Regions from separate parts of the Levilactobacillus sp. HBUAS70063 genome, predicted to be linked through region 3. Evidence: predicted binding sites of a transcription regulator. Region 3 holds the regulator's gene; each other region holds the start of a gene.

Region 1 (5,976 bases), on a different contig from region 3:
CTGTTGCTGGGGCCAATCTTTTCACTGGTTAGCCTGATTAATTGGAAATTAGCGCTGATTTATCTGCCACTCATGGTCAGCGTCCAGCCGGTCTTCATCCTGGTCCAGGAAATCCTGGGTAAACGAATCCTGAGTCGAATTCGGTGGCGTTAAGGGTCGCGGCCAATAGCATAGTGACTTAGTTGTGAAACGAGCGAACCATCACCCGGCCAACCGTTACTCATCATGGCGCTAGCTGAGATCGCGTTAATTGGTCGTATCTAGTCGCTACCACTAGGTAATATGCTATAATGAAAGTTAGAAATGGAAGGGTAGGGAAGAAATATGGCTGATTATAATCAATACACCCGTTGGGAAAATCAGATGCACAAGGCAAAGTTGCCACGATGGGATGACTTACCGAAGTTTGACCTCTACATGGACCAGGTGACCGCACTAATCAATGACATTCTCGGGCCATTGGGTATCGATACCATCACACCAGCGATGATTAATAACTATGTGAAGCACCATGTCATTTTGGCGCCCGTCAAGAAGAAGTATCAAACCATGCAGCTGACGGATATTTTGATGATCAGCCTCCTGAAACCCATGTTCCAAACGGATACGGTGCGTTCGGGCATCGACCAGATTACGGCCGGCGACTATCCCAAACAAGCCTACGACAACTTCATTGGTCAGCTGGAGAACCGCCTGCACCATTTGGGTGAAGAACAGGTCCAACCGGCGGCCAAGGATCTCAACGAAAAGCTCATGCAGGTCGCGGTAGACGCCGTGGTCGCACGCCTGCAGTCCGAGAAATTGCTGCACTTGATCAAGCGGCCGATTCGTAAGATTGAAAAGAAATAGGGTTAAAGCAATAGAGAAAACGCGTCAACACGAAAAAAGTGTTGGCGCGTTTTTTAATTGAAATTGAGGTGTCCCCCACAGCAGGCGGAACCCCTGGCAGGCGCAGGCTCCTGGCTTCACTAATTTTAGTGGGCAGAACACCATCGTTGTGAGAATAAGCGCATTAATTCTACTTTCAATCTTTAAATCGAAATCTATTGCGTCTGCGTTTCCAACGTTAAGTCATTCATAAAGGTCAGAAGCAGGTTGGCGTAGCTCGGGTGGTCCGTGTTGTCTTTGATTTCCTGTTGAATCAGGTGAAGATTGTTGGTGATGACCCCGTTGACGCCGATAAACATCATCTGGTCCATGGTGGTTATATCATCGATGTCCCAGGCGTAAACCTTCTTGTGTTCCCGGTCGGCCTGCTCGATGAAGGTGTCGTTGAGCGTGGTTTCCTCCATGGTGTAGGCGTTGGCCCGTGTGTGGGGGAAGGTGAGGTTGTACGGCAGAATATAGCTGACGAACAACTCGGGATGTTCTTTCTTCAGTCGGTTCATGATGGTGTAGCTTAACGTATGCACCTGTTCGTGATTGGCCAGGATGCGGGCACCAAACTGCCGGTAGAACCGCTCCGGCAAGTCCTTCGTGTCGGCTCCGCCAGTTTTAATCTCGATGAGGAGTTTCTGATGATGTTGGATGGCCGAATTGAGGTAGTGGTTAAAGCTAGGAATCTTGGCCTGGTAGCCATTTTCGGTCACGGTGATGTGGGTGAGTTGCTTGAGAGTCAACGAGGAGACCTTGCGATTGATGCCAGCGAGGGCCTTTAGGTTGCCATCGTGCATGACCACGAATTGATGGTCCTTGGTCATTCGGATGTCCATTTCCACGTAGTCCGGCTTCTCCCGACTGGTCTTAACCATGGCGGGAATCGTGTTCTGCACGCCATTGCCGTTATCCACACCCCGGTGGGCAATGGTCAACGGTTTGCTCATAGCCAGACCGTTGAGATAAATCAGGTTGAATCCAACCAGCGCGGCGCTAATGACAACGAGGCCGCTGACAATCAACGCGCGGGTTCGTAGTCGAGTCTTGGCCGGTTCGCGGAAGCTAAAGAGCATGGATGGTGTGGTCTGATGGATATCGTGGCTACTGAGAATCACCATCATGAAGATCACGGTGGCGTAGCAGACAATAAATTCCGTAATGACTTCCATCAAAAATAGATTAATCGTGGCCGCGACCAACGCCACGTGGGTCTTGTCGAAAAAGACTTGGCCGACGTATAAGGCGGCGTAGATGAAAGCCACGGCAATGCTGACCATGATTAAGGTCACGATAATTTTGAAGAAATAGTTCCAGAAGTGGCCGCGCGTCCGTTGCCAGCTGAGGCGAATGGCTTCGCGGCTGTGGTAGTGGTCGATCATCATCAGCGGAAGCACAGCGATGAGTCGAATGCCCAGGTAGGCCGCGCCGACGTAGAAGATGCCGAGGAGGACCGCGAAGACGTTGTTATCCATGAGATAACTGATGATAAAGGCGGGAATCTTAGCCTTGTTGAGCAGGGGCGTGGTGAAGAGTTCGCTCGCGAATGGCATGAGAACAATAAAATAAACAATAAAGAAAAGAAAGGTACTGGGGGAGGCGCCGGCAATACTACGAATGGTATCCCCCAAAATGCCGAGCATGGTCTGTGGCCGTCCGTGGCGGATATTGGTAATTCCCAGTAATAAGTAAGCAAATTGCCAGTAAATTAGGGTCACGATTGCTAGGAGAATGAGAAGCAGTCCCACGATGGCGAGGGGATGATTAAGAACAAGCGATCCGATGTTGGTGTAAGAAATATAGGGTACGTGTTGCCATCGCATGAGTGCCGAAGTCAGCCACGTTAAGATGGGGACGGCAATGTAACTGACCACGAGGTTCGTCAAGAAGACGAGGGTCACGTAGCTTCCCCAATGGCTAAAGAAGTGATGGTTGGCATCGCGCCAAAAAGCCCAAGGCCGCATAAAAATCACGCTTTCCGATTAATAAGTAGGGTGGTGTTCCAGCGGGAAATGCCGCAGATACACCACGTCTAAGCTAACTTTAGCATAGTCTGCAAACGGACGGGCGAAAATCGGTTAAGTTAAGTGAAAAAAGCTTGGCAACGACAAACGTTACGCGCCACGTAAACGATTGCAATGAAAAAGAAAGGACTGGTTGTGATTTAAAATACATATAAAAATAATTTTAAAAAAGTTTTGGTGAAGTGTATGCGCTTACATTAGCCGTGGCTGTAAGCCTTGCTATCAGTGGGTTTGTTTGCCAATCTAACTAGTTGTGATTTTTTTAACATAAACCTCTTGCAGAATTTCAAAAAGGTGATATGATTTAACTCGTGAATAACTTAACAAGATGTTTTCAAATGGAGGCATAAGAATGTTAAAAGACGTGAAAGAAAACCCAAAAGCTAAAAAACAAGAAAACGGCGAAACCGTTGACCAAATGATCGACCGGTTGACCGCGAAAGCCCATGATGCTCTGTGCGCCATGGATGACTTTACCCAAGAAAAAGTTGACCACATCGTTCACCAAATGGCGATTGCTGGTTTGGACAAGCATATGGAATTGGCCAAGGCCGCTTACGAAGAAACCGGTCGTGGTGTGATGGAAGATAAGGCCGTTAAGAACATGTTTGCCACCGAAGAAATCTGGCACTCAATCAAGCATGATAAGACGGTCGGCATCATCAAGGATGACCGTGAACGTCAATTGATTACGGTCGCCGAACCCCTGGGTATCTTAGCCGGGGTGACGCCCGTGACTAACCCAACGTCAACGGCAATGTTCAAGTCCTTGATTGCGGTGAAGACGCGGAACCCAATCATCTTCGCCTTTCACCCACAAGCACAGAAGTCTTCCGTGATGGCTGCCAAGGTCGTCCGGGATGCAGCGATTGCTGCAGGAGCCCCAGAAGGCGTGATTCAATGGATCGACAAGCCTAGCCTGGAAGCCACGACGGCATTGATGAATCACCCAATGGTGGCCAGCGTCTTGGCTACTGGTGGTCCTGGGATGGTTAAGGCCGCTTACTCCACTGGGAAGCCAGCCTTAGGGGTTGGTCCTGGTAACGGTCCGGCTTACATTGAAAAGACGGCCAACATCAAGCGTTCCGTTTACGACATTGTTTTATCGAAGACGTTTGATAACGGGATGGTTTGTGCTTCCGAGAACAGCGCCGTGATTGACCAAGAGATTTACGACGATGTGAAGAAGGAAATGGAAGCTCGCGGCGTCTTCTTCATTAAGAAGAGCGACGAGAAAGCTTTAGCCGACGCAATGTTCCGGCCAGAAGGCGGCGTTAAGGGTCCCGTTGCCGGGATGTCGGCCCAAAAGATTGCCGAACTTGCTGGGATTAAGGTACCCGCAACGGCCAAGGTCTTGGCAGCCGAATTGAAGGGTGTGGGTCCTAAGTTCCCGCTGTCTCAAGAAAAGCTGTCACCCGTTCTGTCCGTCTACAAGGCCAAGAGCCACGAGGATGCCTTCAGACTCTGTGATGAACTCCTCCACTTCGGTGGATTGGGTCACACGGCCGGCATCCACACGATGGACGATGATCTCGCTACGGAATTTGGGATTAAGATGAAGGCCAGTCGGGTCTTGGTTAACACGCCATCCGCTATCGGGGGAATCGGGAACCTTTACAACGAAATGATTCCTTCATTAACCTTAGGAACCGGTTCATGGGGCAAGAACTCCGTGTCCCATAACGTTTCCTCATTTGACCTGTTGAACATCAAAACGATTGCAAAGCGGCGAAATAATATGCAGTGGATTAAATTACCTCGAGTTTACTTTGAAAAGACGTCTGTCCGTTACCTGGACGATATGCCTGGCATCAAGCGGGTCTTCCTGGTAACCAGCCCATCCATGGTGGAATTGGGTTACGTTGACACCGTCTTAAATGAATTGAAACGGCAACCAGATGGCATTGAATACTCCCTGTTCTCAGACGTTGAACCCGACCCAACGACCGATACGGTTAACCGTGGGGTTGCGCAGATGCGGACGTTCAAGCCGGATACCATCGTTGCCTTAGGTGGGGGCTCGCCAATCGATGCCGCCAAGAACATGTGGTTATTCTACGAAGATCCGAACGCTAGCTTCTTTGGCGCCAAGCAGAAGTTCTTGGATATTCGGAAGCGGACTTACAAGTTCCACAAGCCACACAAGGCCCAATTCGTGGCCATTCCAACGACTTCTGGGACGGGTTCCGAAGTAACGCCATTCTCCGTGATTACCGATTCCAAGACCCACGTGAAGTACCCATTGGCCGACTACGCCTTGACGCCGGACGTGGCTATCGTGGATTCGCAATTTATCCAAACGGTACCGAAGAAGACGGTGGCTTACTCCGGACTGGACGTTTTGACCCACGCCATCGAATCTTACGTTTCAGCGATGGCCTCCGATTACACGCGGCCATGGTCCTTACAAGCCATCAAGTTAGTCATGGAAAACCTGACGAACTCCTACAATGGGGATGTTACGGCGCGTGAAGAAATGCATAACGCTTCGACGCTTGCTGGCATGGCCTTTGCCAACGCCTTCCTCGGGGTGGACCACTCCATCGCCCACAAATTGGGTGGCGAGTTTGGCTTACCTCATGGGTTAGCGATTGCCATCACCCTGCCACACGTTATCCGGTACAACTTCAAGGAACCAACGAAGCTGGCTATGTGGCCGAAGTACGAGTACTTCCGGGCGGATGAAGACTACGCACAGATTGCTCGGTACCTGGGTCTGTCAGGAAACACCAAGGAAGAATTGAAGGAAGCCTTAGTCAAGAAGGTTATTGATTTGGCTCACTCGGTTGGTGTGACCCTGAGTCTGAAGGCTAACGGGGTGGATAAGGCCCACTTCGACAAGACCGTGGATCACTTAGCGGAATTGGCCTTTGAAGACCAATGCACTACGGCTAACCCAAAGGAACCGCTAGTGTCAGAATTGAAGCAGATCATGATTGATGAATATGACGGGAAAAACGTTGAAAAATAACGGTTAACCCGGGACGGTCGCTCTGAAAAGGGCGACCGTTTTTTCGTTTTCTACTATATTATATGAGCCGTGGAGATCGGTTTGATATGGAAAAGCAAGGGGTGGCGG
Region 2 (5,976 bases), on a different contig from region 3:
ACCTTGGTGTATTCCAAGCCCAAGTCATCCGTATTTGGCTTCCGGCCAACCGTGACCATGCAGTAATCCGCCTTGATCGTGGTTTCCTTGCCATCTACAGAATAAGTGACATCGACACTGTTGTCATCTTGCTTCGAACTCTTAGCCATGGCGCTGGTAATGACGTCAACGCCCTTCTTCTTCAAGTTCTTCAGTACAACGGAGACCATATCCTTTTCAAAGTTAGGCAGGATGGATGGCGTTCCTTCAATGATCGTGACGTGTGCACCCAGACTAGCGTATGCGCCCGCTAATTCGGTTCCCACGTAACCACCACCGATGACGACGAATTCTTTAGGAATTTCTGGCAAGTTGAGCCCACCGGTCGAGTCAATGACCCGGCCTTCAAACTTGAATCCAGGAATTTCGATTGGATGGCTCCCCGTCGAAATAATAATGTTATTGTATTCGAAGGTTTGGCCCGTATCCGTCGACATGAATTGCTTTTCACCAGTTGGCATAACCCGCAGTTGGGTATCGCTCAAGAAGACCGCTTCACCATTGACCACGTCAACGTGATGCTTCTTCATCAGCATCTTAACCCCACTGGTCATCCGGTCAACAACCTTCTTTTGCTTCCAGTCTTGGGTCTTCTTGAAGTCGATCTCAGCCGAACTCGTCGAAATCCCGTAAGTGGAACCATCCTTGGCTTGTTCTAACCGGTGACCCGCTTGGATTAACGCTTTGGAAGGAACACAACCAACGTTCAGGCAGACACCGCCCAGCGTATCAGATTTTTCAACCAACGTAACCTTTTGGCCTAATTCAGAAGCCCGAATCGCAGCAACGTAGCCGCCGGGGCCGGCACCAATGATGACGGTATCCTTTTTTTCAACATCTGCCATATTTCTGTCATCCTTCCATTAAGAGCATTTCTGGATCGTGAAGCAATGCTTTCATTTCGTTTAAGATATTTTGAGCTAAGGCTCCGTCGATTAAACGGTGATCGTAACTCATGGAAAGCTTCAGCATCCGACCAACCACGATGTCGCCATCTTCGTTGACGTAAGGTGCCTTTTCAATCCGGCCAACCCCCAGAATCGCAACTTCAGGTTGGTTAATAACTGGCGTGAACCAGCCGCCACCAATGGACCCAACGTTACTGATGGTGATAGAACCACCGGCCATGGATGCTGGTGACAACTTGTTATCGTAAGCGGCTTGGGTGTTTTCACTAATTTCCTTAGCGATTTCAAACATTCCCTTGGAGTCCGCGTTCTTGATGTTTGGTACGTACAGACCGTGGTCCGTGTTCGTCGCAATCCCAATGTTGTAGTAGTGCTTCGTCACAATCTCTTGGGTGGTGTCGTCGATGGAGGCGTTCAGTTCTGGGAAGTCCTTCATCACGGCAACCAAGGCCTTAACGATGTACGGCAAGAAGGTCAAGTGAATGCCCTTGTCGGCAGCGGCTTGCTTGTACTTCTTCCGGTTAGCCATCAAGGCTGAAACTTCAACTTCGTCAAATGAGGTAACGTGTGGCGCAATATCCTTGGAAGTCCGCATGCTCTTGGCAATAATCTTCCGCATTGGGGACATTGGTTCACGCGTTTCCAGTTCTGGCCGGTCGGCGTTCCAAGGCTTGATTGCTTGGCCCGTGGCCTTAGCGGCAGCTGGCGCAGCAGGAGCGGCTGCGGCGGCTGGTGCTGGGGCAGCGGCGCCGTTGAAGTTATCAATATCGGCCTTCAAAACTTGGCCGTGGTTCCCGGTTGGGGCAACCTGGGTAATATCAACACCCTTGTCCCGGGCGTATTGCCGAACGGATGGCATGGCCATTACTAACTTATTCGGATCAGCGGCGGCCGGCACACCGGTTGGGGCAGCAGCTGGCGCTGGCGCAGCGGCTGCGGGTTCTGCGGCTGGTGCTGGAGCTGCTTCTTCGGCAGGCGCTGCATCGCCACCCTTGCCTAAGTCAGGTGGGGTATCTGAACCGTCATCAATGACGATCAATGGATCACCGATTTCAACGGTATCCCCCTCCTGTGCGACAATTTTTGAAATCGTACCATCGACGGGTGATGGTAATTCCGAAACAGACTTATCGTTTTGGATTTCGACTAACGTGTCGTCTTCCTTAACGGCGTCTCCTTCTTTCACGAGCCATGAAGAAATTTCACCTTCAGCCATTCCTTCACCGAGCTCAGGGAGTTTGAACGTATAAGCCATGGGAAAACTTCCTTTCTTTCATTTAATGCAGAATGTTCCCACATCGAGTTTTATCTTTTAATTAAGTAGAGCGGTTACATTTTAATAGTTCGCGATTTCACGGACCTTGGCTTCAATGTCATCGGCATTTGGAATCCAATCATTTTCGGCTTGGGCGAATGGGTAAACGCTATCTGGCGCAGCGACCCGACCGATTGGGGCGTCCAAGGACATGATCTTTTCTTCGGCAATATCCGAAGCCACGACGGCACCAACACCGGCCATCCGTTGTGCTTCTTGGACGACAACCACCTTGTGGGTCTTGTCGATCGAAGCAAAGATGGTGTCCGTGTCAATTGGTGACAGTGACCGCAAGTCAATGACTTCGGCGGAAATACCATCCTTAGCCAAGGCATCGGCGGCCGTCAAGGATTCGTTGACTTCTGCACTGTAAGCCACGATGGTAATATCGGTCCCTTCGCGTACAACCTTAGCAGAATCTAGGGGAACCGTGTACTTTTCATCAGGAACTTCATCCTTCATTGACCGGTAGAGCTTCAAGTTTTCCATGAACAGCACCGGATCATCGCTTTCGACTGCGGAGATGATTAAGCCCTTCGCATCGTATGGATTAGCTGGGGTAACCACCCGCAGGCCAGGGGTACTGGTAAAGTAGTTTTCCAAGTTATCCGCGTGCATTTCGGCGGTATGAGTCCCCCCACCAAATGGCGTCCGTACCGTAACTGGGAAGTTCTTTTGACCACCGAACCGGTAGTGATCCCGGGCTAACTGGCCAACAATCCCATCCATGGCTTCGAACGTGAATCCCATGAATTGGATTTCTGGAATTGGCCGCCAACCGGTTAAGGATAACCCGATTGCCAAACCTAAGATTCCGGATTCAGCCAATGGGGTATCGAAGACCCGGTCTTCACCATACTTGTCTTGCAGACCAACCGTGGTCCGGAAGACACCACCGTTTTTACCAACATCTTCACCGAAGATCAAAGTCTTGGGATCATCGTTTAAGACTTGATCCAGACCAGAAGTGATCGCTTTAATATACGTCATTTTAGCCATGATTACTTCGACTCCTTTGCTTCGAATTCTGCAATTTGCTTCTTAACCGCTGGAGTAGGAACATTGTAAGTCCACTTCAGGAAGTCGGAAACCTTTTGTGCTGGGGCTGCTTCCGCTTCCTTCATTGCTTCCTTAAATTCGTCTTTGTATTCGTCGACTAATTTGTCTTCTTGATCTTGTGACCACAGACCCTTGTCCGTTAAGACTTTCCGCATCCGAATCAATGGGTCGGCATCGAACCAAGGCTTTTCTTCTTCCTTCGTCCGGTAACGCGATGGATCATCCCCGGCTGAAGAGTGGGCACCATAACGGTAAGTTAAGGTTTCAATTACCACTGGACCATTGCCAGCAGCGGCAAATTCACGGGCAGCTTTAGAAACTTCGTGAACGGCCACGATGTCCATCCCGTCAACTTGAACGGAAGGAACCCCCATGGCAACCGCCTTTTGTGCTAAGGTTTCGGCACCGGTTTGCTTCTTACGTGGTACGGAAATCGCCCAACCATTGTTTTGAACGAAGAATACGGCTGGTGCTTGGAAGGCACTGGTGAAGTTAACCCCTTCATACCAGTCCCCTTGTGACGTCCCACCATCACCGGTGTAGACGAAGGCAACGCGGTCTTCGTCGCCGTTCTTCTTAATCCCCAAAGCAACGCCGGCAGTTTCAACGTATTGGGCACCGATAATAATTTGTGGGAAGAGCATGTTCGGGTTTTCATGTTGATTGCCTTGAACATGACCCTTAGACCATAAGAAACCTTTTGCAACAGTTGTACCGTGTTGAATCATTTGTGGTAAATCACGGTAAGCAGGTAACAGGAAGTCATTTTCTTTAAATGCTGTGACACTTCCCATTTCACTGGCTTCCTCACCGGCAGTTGGAGCATAGAATCCGAGGCGACCCTGACGGGAGAAGTTCATTGTTTGTTCGTGTAACGTACGCTCCCAAACCATTTTCTTCATGAAGTCAACAAGTTGGTCATCTGAATATTTTGCCAACGTGTCTGGATCAACAACCTTCCCTTCCCGGTCAATGACTTGCACCGGGTGCTTATATGGGTCGGCCATCGTAGCTTTGATTTTGGCAAAGTCTACAATCTGTTTGCTTCCATTAGCCATAAGTAACACTTTCCTTTCACTTGATATGAAATTGTTAACAAGAGTGAGTTAACGTTGCGTTTCCTGACTACACCCCTAAAGTACCATTTTTTCACAACCGTTGCAAGCCCTTTCATTAACGGAAATAAAGGTTTGCTGCAAAATCTTTGACGATGCTTGTGATTCTCAGCTTTCGCTATTTTTAATGTATGGAAACCGTTTTCTTTCATTTCATTTTGTCGGCGTGATATGTTAAAATAAGTGGTAATTATGAATTAAATGCGGAGGTAATGCGCTTGTTTCTCATGAAAGATATTGTCAGAGATGGCGATCCCGTACTGCGTAAGGAAGCGGCTGAAGTCACGTTCCCCTTATCAGCAGAGGATCAACAACTCGCTAAGGACTTAATGGAATACTTAGTGGTCTCCCAAGACCCTGAGCAATGTAAGAAGTATGGGCTGCGGGCCGGCGTTGGCCTGGCCGCTCCCCAAGTCGGCGTCTCCAAGAAGATGGCCTCTGTCCTGGTGCCACCGGCAGAAGAAAACGGGAAGTCACCGTTCACCGACGTCATCATCAACCCCGTCATCGTCTCCGAATCCGTTCAGTTGGGGGCCTTGACCGAGGGTGAGGGCTGCCTCTCCGTGGACAAGGACGTGCCGGGCTTCGTGCCCCGTCACGACCGGATCACCCTGCGTTATTTCGACGTCAACGGTGAAAAGCATCAGATTCGCCTGAAGAACTACCCCGCGATCGTGTGCCAACACGAGATCGACCACTTACACGGGACGTTGTTCTACGACCACATCGACAAGGACCAGCCGTTCAGCCGGGCCGAAGATACCATCATGATTGAGTAATTCGTTGCAAAAGGACCGCGCCGCTTTCACAAATTTCTGCGAAAGTGACGCGGCCCTTTTCAGTTCGGTTACTTACTTAACCACGGGATCGTCTAACTTTTTCAAATCTTTTAAATATTCCACGGTCGATTCATTCATCAGATAAGCTACGTCGAGATGGAGTTCGCCCGTGTAGACCCAGATGTCACTGACCACGAAGGCCGACCCCTGAACCACCGACTTAATCTCGTGGTCGGCACTAAAGCTGGCCAAGGCTTGGTTGAAGGCCCGTTCCAACTCCGGTAAACGGCGCTCCGTATCCATGCCGGCGGGAAAACTGTACTCAAACGACATGACGCCCCGGCCCCAGACGTCGGCCACCGTTTCGGCCGCCTCAATCTGACATTCCGGCTCGGTCAACACGTCTTCGTTCACCAGCCGTTGGAGGGCCGCCTTGACCGCCACATCCGTCTCATCCTGGGCAGATCGGCGAACGATTCGCGTGGCCCGTTGGACAATAGTGCGGTGAATCATTTCATAAATCACAATGGCAATGATAATCCCAATGATGATCTCTACTATTAATGCCATGGCGTCTCCTCCGTTCACTTTGCGTTAGCTTAATCATAGCATGTTTTATCGTCCAGTGGTAATTCTATACAATCGCCTGAAACTATGCTAAAATTGTGCTAATTGTTGTGTAAGCAACCCGCAGTTCGGATGGACCAATGACTCGCCGGTACACTGACGAGTTAAATTATTTTGTTAAAGGAGTTTTGTCA
Region 3 (5,976 bases):
TGTGTAAACCATCAACGGCGGCCTTCGTTGCCTTTTCAATCCCACGACGGATGCCGACAGGGTTGGCACCGGCCGTGACGTTCTTCATGCCTTCGTTAACGATGGCTTGCGTCAATACCGTAGCAGTGGTGGTCCCATCACCGGCGATATCGTTGGTCTTAGAAGCAACTTCAGAAACCAACTTAGCTCCCATGTTTTCGAAGTGGTCGTCAAGTTCGATGGACTTCGCGATCGTTACCCCATCATTCGTGATGGTTGGGTTGCCGTAGCTTTGTTCCAAAACAACGTTACGTCCCTTAGGTCCCAGGGTGGTCTTCACCGTATCAGCTAACTTATCAACACCGGCAAGCATCTTGCTACGGGCGTCTTCAGAAAATTTCAATTCTTTAGCCATTTTATTCATTCACCTCATACTAAAATTTTTGAATTATTTGGATAGTCTTCTTAGTGGGAAAAGCTTAGTCAACGATAGCGACTAAGTCCTTTTCGTGTAAAACAAGGTAAGTGGTGTCTTGGTACTTAACTTCAGTCCCGGCATACTTATCAAACAATACCTTGTCGCCAACCTTAACAGTTGGGGCTACCTTTTCGCCATTGTCTAACACACGGCCATCACCGACAGCAACAACGTTTGCCGTTTGTGGCTTTTCTTGAGCGTTACTTGCGAGCACAATGCCGCCAACCGTGGTTTCTTCTTCTTCTGGTTGATCCAAAATGACGCGGTCTCCTAATGGTTTTAACACTTGAATCCCTCCAATAAACTTACTTTTAGCACTATTAGCACTTGACTAACATAAGTGCTAATCAACAATATCTAATATATGGTTTTTCCCTATAAAAATCAAGGAATTTGACAAACAAATTCACGGTCCCACCCCCGCCACCGGCACATCGCCTAGAGTTCCAGGCTTTCCAGCTCATTGAGGTGAATAATCAGGCAACCACCCCGCCCCCAACTTGGGGCCAAAAAAAATCGCAACCCCGGAGGATTACGATTCAAACGTTAACTTAAATTATTGTAGTGTTCCAGGAAGTAAATCAACGTCTGGAGTTCGTTGGTCAAGTCCACATTCTGAACGCGAACGCCCTTGGGCACCGTGATTCGCAGCGGCGTGAAGTTTAAGATCCCTTTGACCCCGCCAGACACGGCCTCATCGGTAACCTCTTGGGCCACTTGTGAGGGAACGGTCAAGATGGCCACTTCAATCTGCTGTTCTTCCAATTGTGTCCGTAGATCCGTCATCGGATAGATGGGCACCCCACTTTGAATCGTGTTGGCAATCTCTTGCTTCACGTCAAAGGCCGCACTGATACGGACGTTACTGTCTTGGTGGAAATTAAAGTTCAGGAGCGCATGTCCTAAATTCCCGACCCCGATCAGGGCGACGCTGGTCAGGCGGTCCTGGTTCAAAATCTTCTTAAAGAACTTGATTAAGCTCTCAACGTCATACCCATAACCCCGTTTACCCAGGGCGCCAAAGTATGAGAAGTCCCGCCGAATTGTTGCGGAATCAACCTTAACGGCTTCGGACAATTCGGTCGAAGACACCCGGGTCTTATCGGCGTCTAGCAAAATATTGAGATAGCGATAATAGATCGGCAAGCGTTTGGCTGTCGCCCGCGGAATTTTTTGTTCTGTCAAAAACGAGACCTCCTAAAAGAAACCGGCTACCGTTCACAAGCGATAGCCTCATATTTAAATAATTGTCTGGATTGTGAAATCAACTTTCTTATAGATTATAGCATAACCGTTCATCTTGTGAAAGAATTTGCAAGTTTTTTTCACAATTTATTTGGTTATTTCGGTCTTCCGATAGAATATGCTAAAATAGTGATTGGACAATCACGCGAGCCGGCAGAGTCGGCAACGCCGGCCCTCGCTGGAATTACTCACCGGCGGTTGCTCCCGTTAATGCGGCCAGAATTGCCGCGATGGGTCCGATAAATTTAATCAATAAACTAAACAAATTGTGGGATGTCCTTTTTCACGACAGTCGGCAATTGAAATAACCTAAAAGTAACGTCCCTTCACTTTTAAGCCATCACAACAAAGGAGGTTGGTTTACCGTGATTCTTTTACAAGTTCAGCAGGTTACGCGGCGTTTCGGCGCCAGTGTCCTCTTCGAAAACGTCAGCATGGACGTGCCCGAACACGGTCGCGTGGCCCTCGTCGGCCGCAACGGCGCGGGTAAATCTACCCTATTAAAAATGATTGCCGGTGAAACGGCGCCCGATGTCGGTCAGATTACCACTAAGCGTGGGCTGACCATGGGGTATCAAGCTCAGAATGCCGGTCTGGCCTCGACCAAGACCGTTTGGAACGAAATGCTCAGCGTCTTTGCCAAGCTCATCGCCATGGAAAAACGGATGCACGAGCTCGAACAACAGATGAGTGACCCCGCAATCATCGCCGATCAGGAAAAGTTTGATCAAATCAGTGCAAGCTATGACCAATTACAGCAAGACTTCAGCGATCAGAATGGTTACGGCTATCAGGCCGAGATTCGGGGCGTGCTCCACGGCTTCGAGTTCGACGAAAGCTACTATGATAAGCCGATTAACGAGTTATCTGGGGGCCAACGCACGCAACTCGCTCTGGCCAAGCTCCTGCTGGAACGTCCCGATCTCCTGATTCTGGACGAACCGACCAATCACCTGGACGTGGAAACGTTGACCTGGTTGGAAGGCTATTTGCAAGGCTATCCCGGCGCCATCCTGGTCGTTTCCCACGACCGGTACTTCCTCGATCACGTGGTCAACGACGTCTACGACATGGCCCACGGCGGACTCGACCATTACCCGGGAAATTACTCCCACTACATCGCGGACAAGGCCGAGCGCCTGCGCTTAGCCTGGAAAGAATACGACAAACAACAGGCCGAGATCAGCAAGCTGGAAGACTTTGTGAACAAGAACATCGTCCGGGCCTCCACCACCAAACGTGCTCAGGCCCGGCGAAAACAGTTGGAAAAGATGGACCGCATCGACCGACCCGAGGGCGACGAAAAGGCCGCGCGTTTTAGCTTCCGGCCCAAGCGTCAGAGCGGTAACGTGGTCCTCGACGTGGTCAACGGCGCCGTGGGTTACGACGGCCAGATTCTGGCCGCACCGGTCAACCTGGACATCAAGAAACACCAGGCCGTGGCCATCGTCGGCCCCAATGGGATTGGAAAATCCACCCTCCTGAAAACCATTCTGGGTCGGATTCCCGCCATTCAGGGCCAGATTATCTTTGGCACCGGCGTCGATACCGGTTACTACGACCAGGACCAGGCCACGCTACACGACAAGAAATCCGTCCTGCACGAGTTGTGGGACGACCACCCCACCACACCCGAGGGCGATATCCGCTCAATCCTCGGTAGCTTCCTGTTTACCGGGGCCGACGTGGACAAGAGCGTCCACAGCCTGAGCGGGGGCGAACGGGCCCGGTTATTGTTGACGAAGCTGGCCATGCAACACGACAACTTCCTCATGCTCGATGAACCCACGAACCACTTGGACATCGACAGCCGGGAGGTCTTGGAGACCGCGCTCAATGAATTCGACGGGACCATTCTCTTCGTTTCCCACGACCGGTACTTCATCAACCAAGTCGCCACGCAGGTCGTCGAGCTCAGTCCCGAGGGCACCACGCGGTACCTGGGGAACTACGACTACTACGTTTCCAAGAAGGCCGAGCAGGATGCCTACGCGGCCAAGGAAGCCGCCGAGGCCGAAGAAGCCCACCCCACTGTTGTCGCCCCCAAGCAGACCCAGGTTGACTATCAAGCGCAAAAGGACCAAGCCAAGGCTAAACGAAAGCTCAGCCGCCAGGTCACGGCGCTTGAGGACCAGATGGGCGAATTGGAAAAACAAAAGACGGCCGTAGAAACCGAAATGAGCCAAGAGGCCAACTTCAACGATGCTGGCAAACTAGCCGACCTACAGGCCCAACTCACCGCCGTCACCACGCAACTCAGCGAAACGGAGGATGCGTGGACGGAGAAGAGCCTGGAACTGGAAGACTTTGCGGATTAAGGCCGAGATGGTTTCGACTCTCTAAAATTAAAGGACAAGCGTTAACCCGTTTATTCATAAAATCAGTGTCGAACCCCTAATGATTTAAGGGTCGGCGCTGATTTTTTAATTCATTCGAATCCCCGACTTGCACAAGACTCAGCGATTACTCGAACTTTCATCAAGTACCTTGTCTCAATGACCGACAACGTCTATAATTATAAATGGTTTCAGGGGAGAAACATTCGCATTTTAATTCAGCGTGTATCCTCGAATTACGCCGAGAATACGCGTGACACGGGGAGATGTCTTTTAATGAAGCAGTTATTTAAGCAGTATTACCAAGATGGTTTCGCGAAAACAAACGGTCTATTTAAGAATTATTCCAAGTGGTTTAGACGGTTATTCTTTGGCGCGGGGCCGATACTAGTGATCCCGCTCCAACTCATCTTAGCTTTCCTGCCCGAATCGCTACCCGTTCTTCTTCTTGAGGTCCTAGGTTTCGCCTACTTAATTCTCACATTTTCCCTATTTTTGGTGGAATCCATCATCCACGGGGTGAGGTATCTGAGAAATAAGTAGCGCGTTCGTTCAACGCAAAAACTGCCAGTCCGAATAAATCGGCTGACAGTTTTTTCTATCTACTGGTATAAGCGCCATTTAGTCGGCTAGTCATGAAACGTCGTCATCTGATCGATCGGTAACCGCGTAGACGTAATTCGATTAACCGCCGCCTCCGCATCACGATATCCTAAACCAATCCCCATGATGAGCTTCTCGCCATTTTCCAGCTGAATATTGTGCCGAACTTCCTCTGGAAAACTGACAAACTGATAGGCGGGCATGGAATCAATCCCGGCATCCTTAGCCGCTAACATCAGCGCCATGCCAAATGCCCCCAGGTCGTATAGGGACCACTCCGAGTAGCCTTCAGGTAACGTCAGGTAGACGATGGCCTGGGCATTATAGAGTTTACCCGCGGCATCTCCCATAATCTTTTGCCAATCTGGGCCAACCGACTGGGCAATGCCATCGGACCACGCCTGCATATTATCCTGTGCTTGCGCGGACCAAGCCGACCGCGCCATTACGGGTAAATCGGAATGACCATGTTCGCCGACATCCCCCAGGTGTTGGTGCTCTTGGCGAATGCTTTGCAGTGTCTCACCCGTGACCACGTGGACCTGATAAGGCTGCGAGTTCACCCAAGACGGGACCTCTTCCGCCGCAGAAATAATCTTCTCCAGCGTAGCCTTGGGAATTTGTTGATCTGTAAACCAACGCGTTGCGTGACGTTCATTTAAAGCTTGATAGACATCCATTCAATGATCTCCTAACATCCAGTTTTCTTAGGTCTACTGTACCACTGTGCCCCTAGTTTCTGTCGCCTGAGCCCTTATGATTTGGCCGTGTCCGGATCAAATTGGAATCCGCCACTGTACGGGGCTTCGTCGATGGCTTGCATCTCAGCCGATGTCAACGCAAAATCGAAATCATCCAAGTTCGCCTGCATATGCGCATCACTGGTCGACTTGGTCAAAGGGATAATGTCCTTTTGGATCAGCCACCGCAAAATCACTTGTGACGGTTGCTTGCCATATTTTTGGGCAATCTGGTTAACCGTCGCGTCCTGTAAGACGTTGCTGTCCGGTCCGCCAAAGGGACTCCAGGCTTCGACCTGAATATCTTGGGATTGGGCGTACTCGGCCGCTGCCGTCTGGGCAAAGCCAGGGTGATACTCGATTTGATTCAGCATGGGCTTAATCTCACTATCCTCGACCAATGCCTTCAGATGATGCGCCAAAAAGTTAGAAACACCAATGGCTTTGATCTTACCAGCACGATACAACTCTTCCAAGGCACGCCAAGTATCAGCGTTTAGTTCGCGCCAATCGTCATGCCACTTGGCATTGGCTGGCCAGTGAATGAGGTAAATATCAACATAGTCCAACCCTAACTTGTCCAACGACGCATTGA

What was found. Region 3 encodes Rex, which represses fermentation and respiration genes when NADH is low (regulators of the CRP and FNR family bind a similar motif). Its sites were predicted from a motif close to TTGTGAANTANTTCACAA; they were not measured.
Region 1: a site for Rex is predicted at 3,149-3,166, ahead of adhE (bifunctional acetaldehyde-CoA/alcohol dehydrogenase). Genes of this name have one in related genera too.
Region 2: a site for Rex is predicted at 4,403-4,420, ahead of pdhA (pyruvate dehydrogenase (acetyl-transferring) E1 component subunit alpha). Genes of this name have one in related genera too.

What each region holds. Positions count from the first base shown of each region.
Region 1 is NZ_JBANSM010000005.1:195,073-201,048, reverse strand. It holds gene V8I28_RS09415 (cation-translocating P-type ATPase) at 1-153, shown strand, start outside; gene V8I28_RS09410 (DUF1836 domain-containing protein) at 325-849, shown strand; gene V8I28_RS09405 (glycerophosphodiester phosphodiesterase) at 1,044-2,837, opposite strand; gene adhE (bifunctional acetaldehyde-CoA/alcohol dehydrogenase) at 3,250-5,868, shown strand.
Region 2 is NZ_JBANSM010000001.1:435,952-441,927, forward strand. It holds gene lpdA (dihydrolipoyl dehydrogenase) at 1-884, opposite strand, end outside; gene V8I28_RS02135 (2-oxo acid dehydrogenase subunit E2) at 892-2,202, opposite strand; gene V8I28_RS02140 (alpha-ketoacid dehydrogenase subunit beta) at 2,284-3,261, opposite strand; gene pdhA (pyruvate dehydrogenase (acetyl-transferring) E1 component subunit alpha) at 3,264-4,379, opposite strand; gene def (peptide deformylase) at 4,655-5,215, shown strand; gene V8I28_RS02155 (hypothetical protein) at 5,288-5,785, opposite strand.
Region 3 is NZ_JBANSM010000004.1:109,581-115,556, reverse strand. It holds gene groL (chaperonin GroEL) at 1-394, opposite strand, end outside; gene groES (co-chaperone GroES) at 459-743, opposite strand; gene V8I28_RS07380 (redox-sensing transcriptional repressor Rex) at 1,004-1,642, opposite strand; gene V8I28_RS07375 (ABC-F family ATP-binding cassette domain-containing protein) at 2,068-4,020, shown strand; gene V8I28_RS07370 (nitroreductase) at 4,668-5,321, opposite strand; gene V8I28_RS07365 (aldo/keto reductase) at 5,396-5,976, opposite strand, start outside.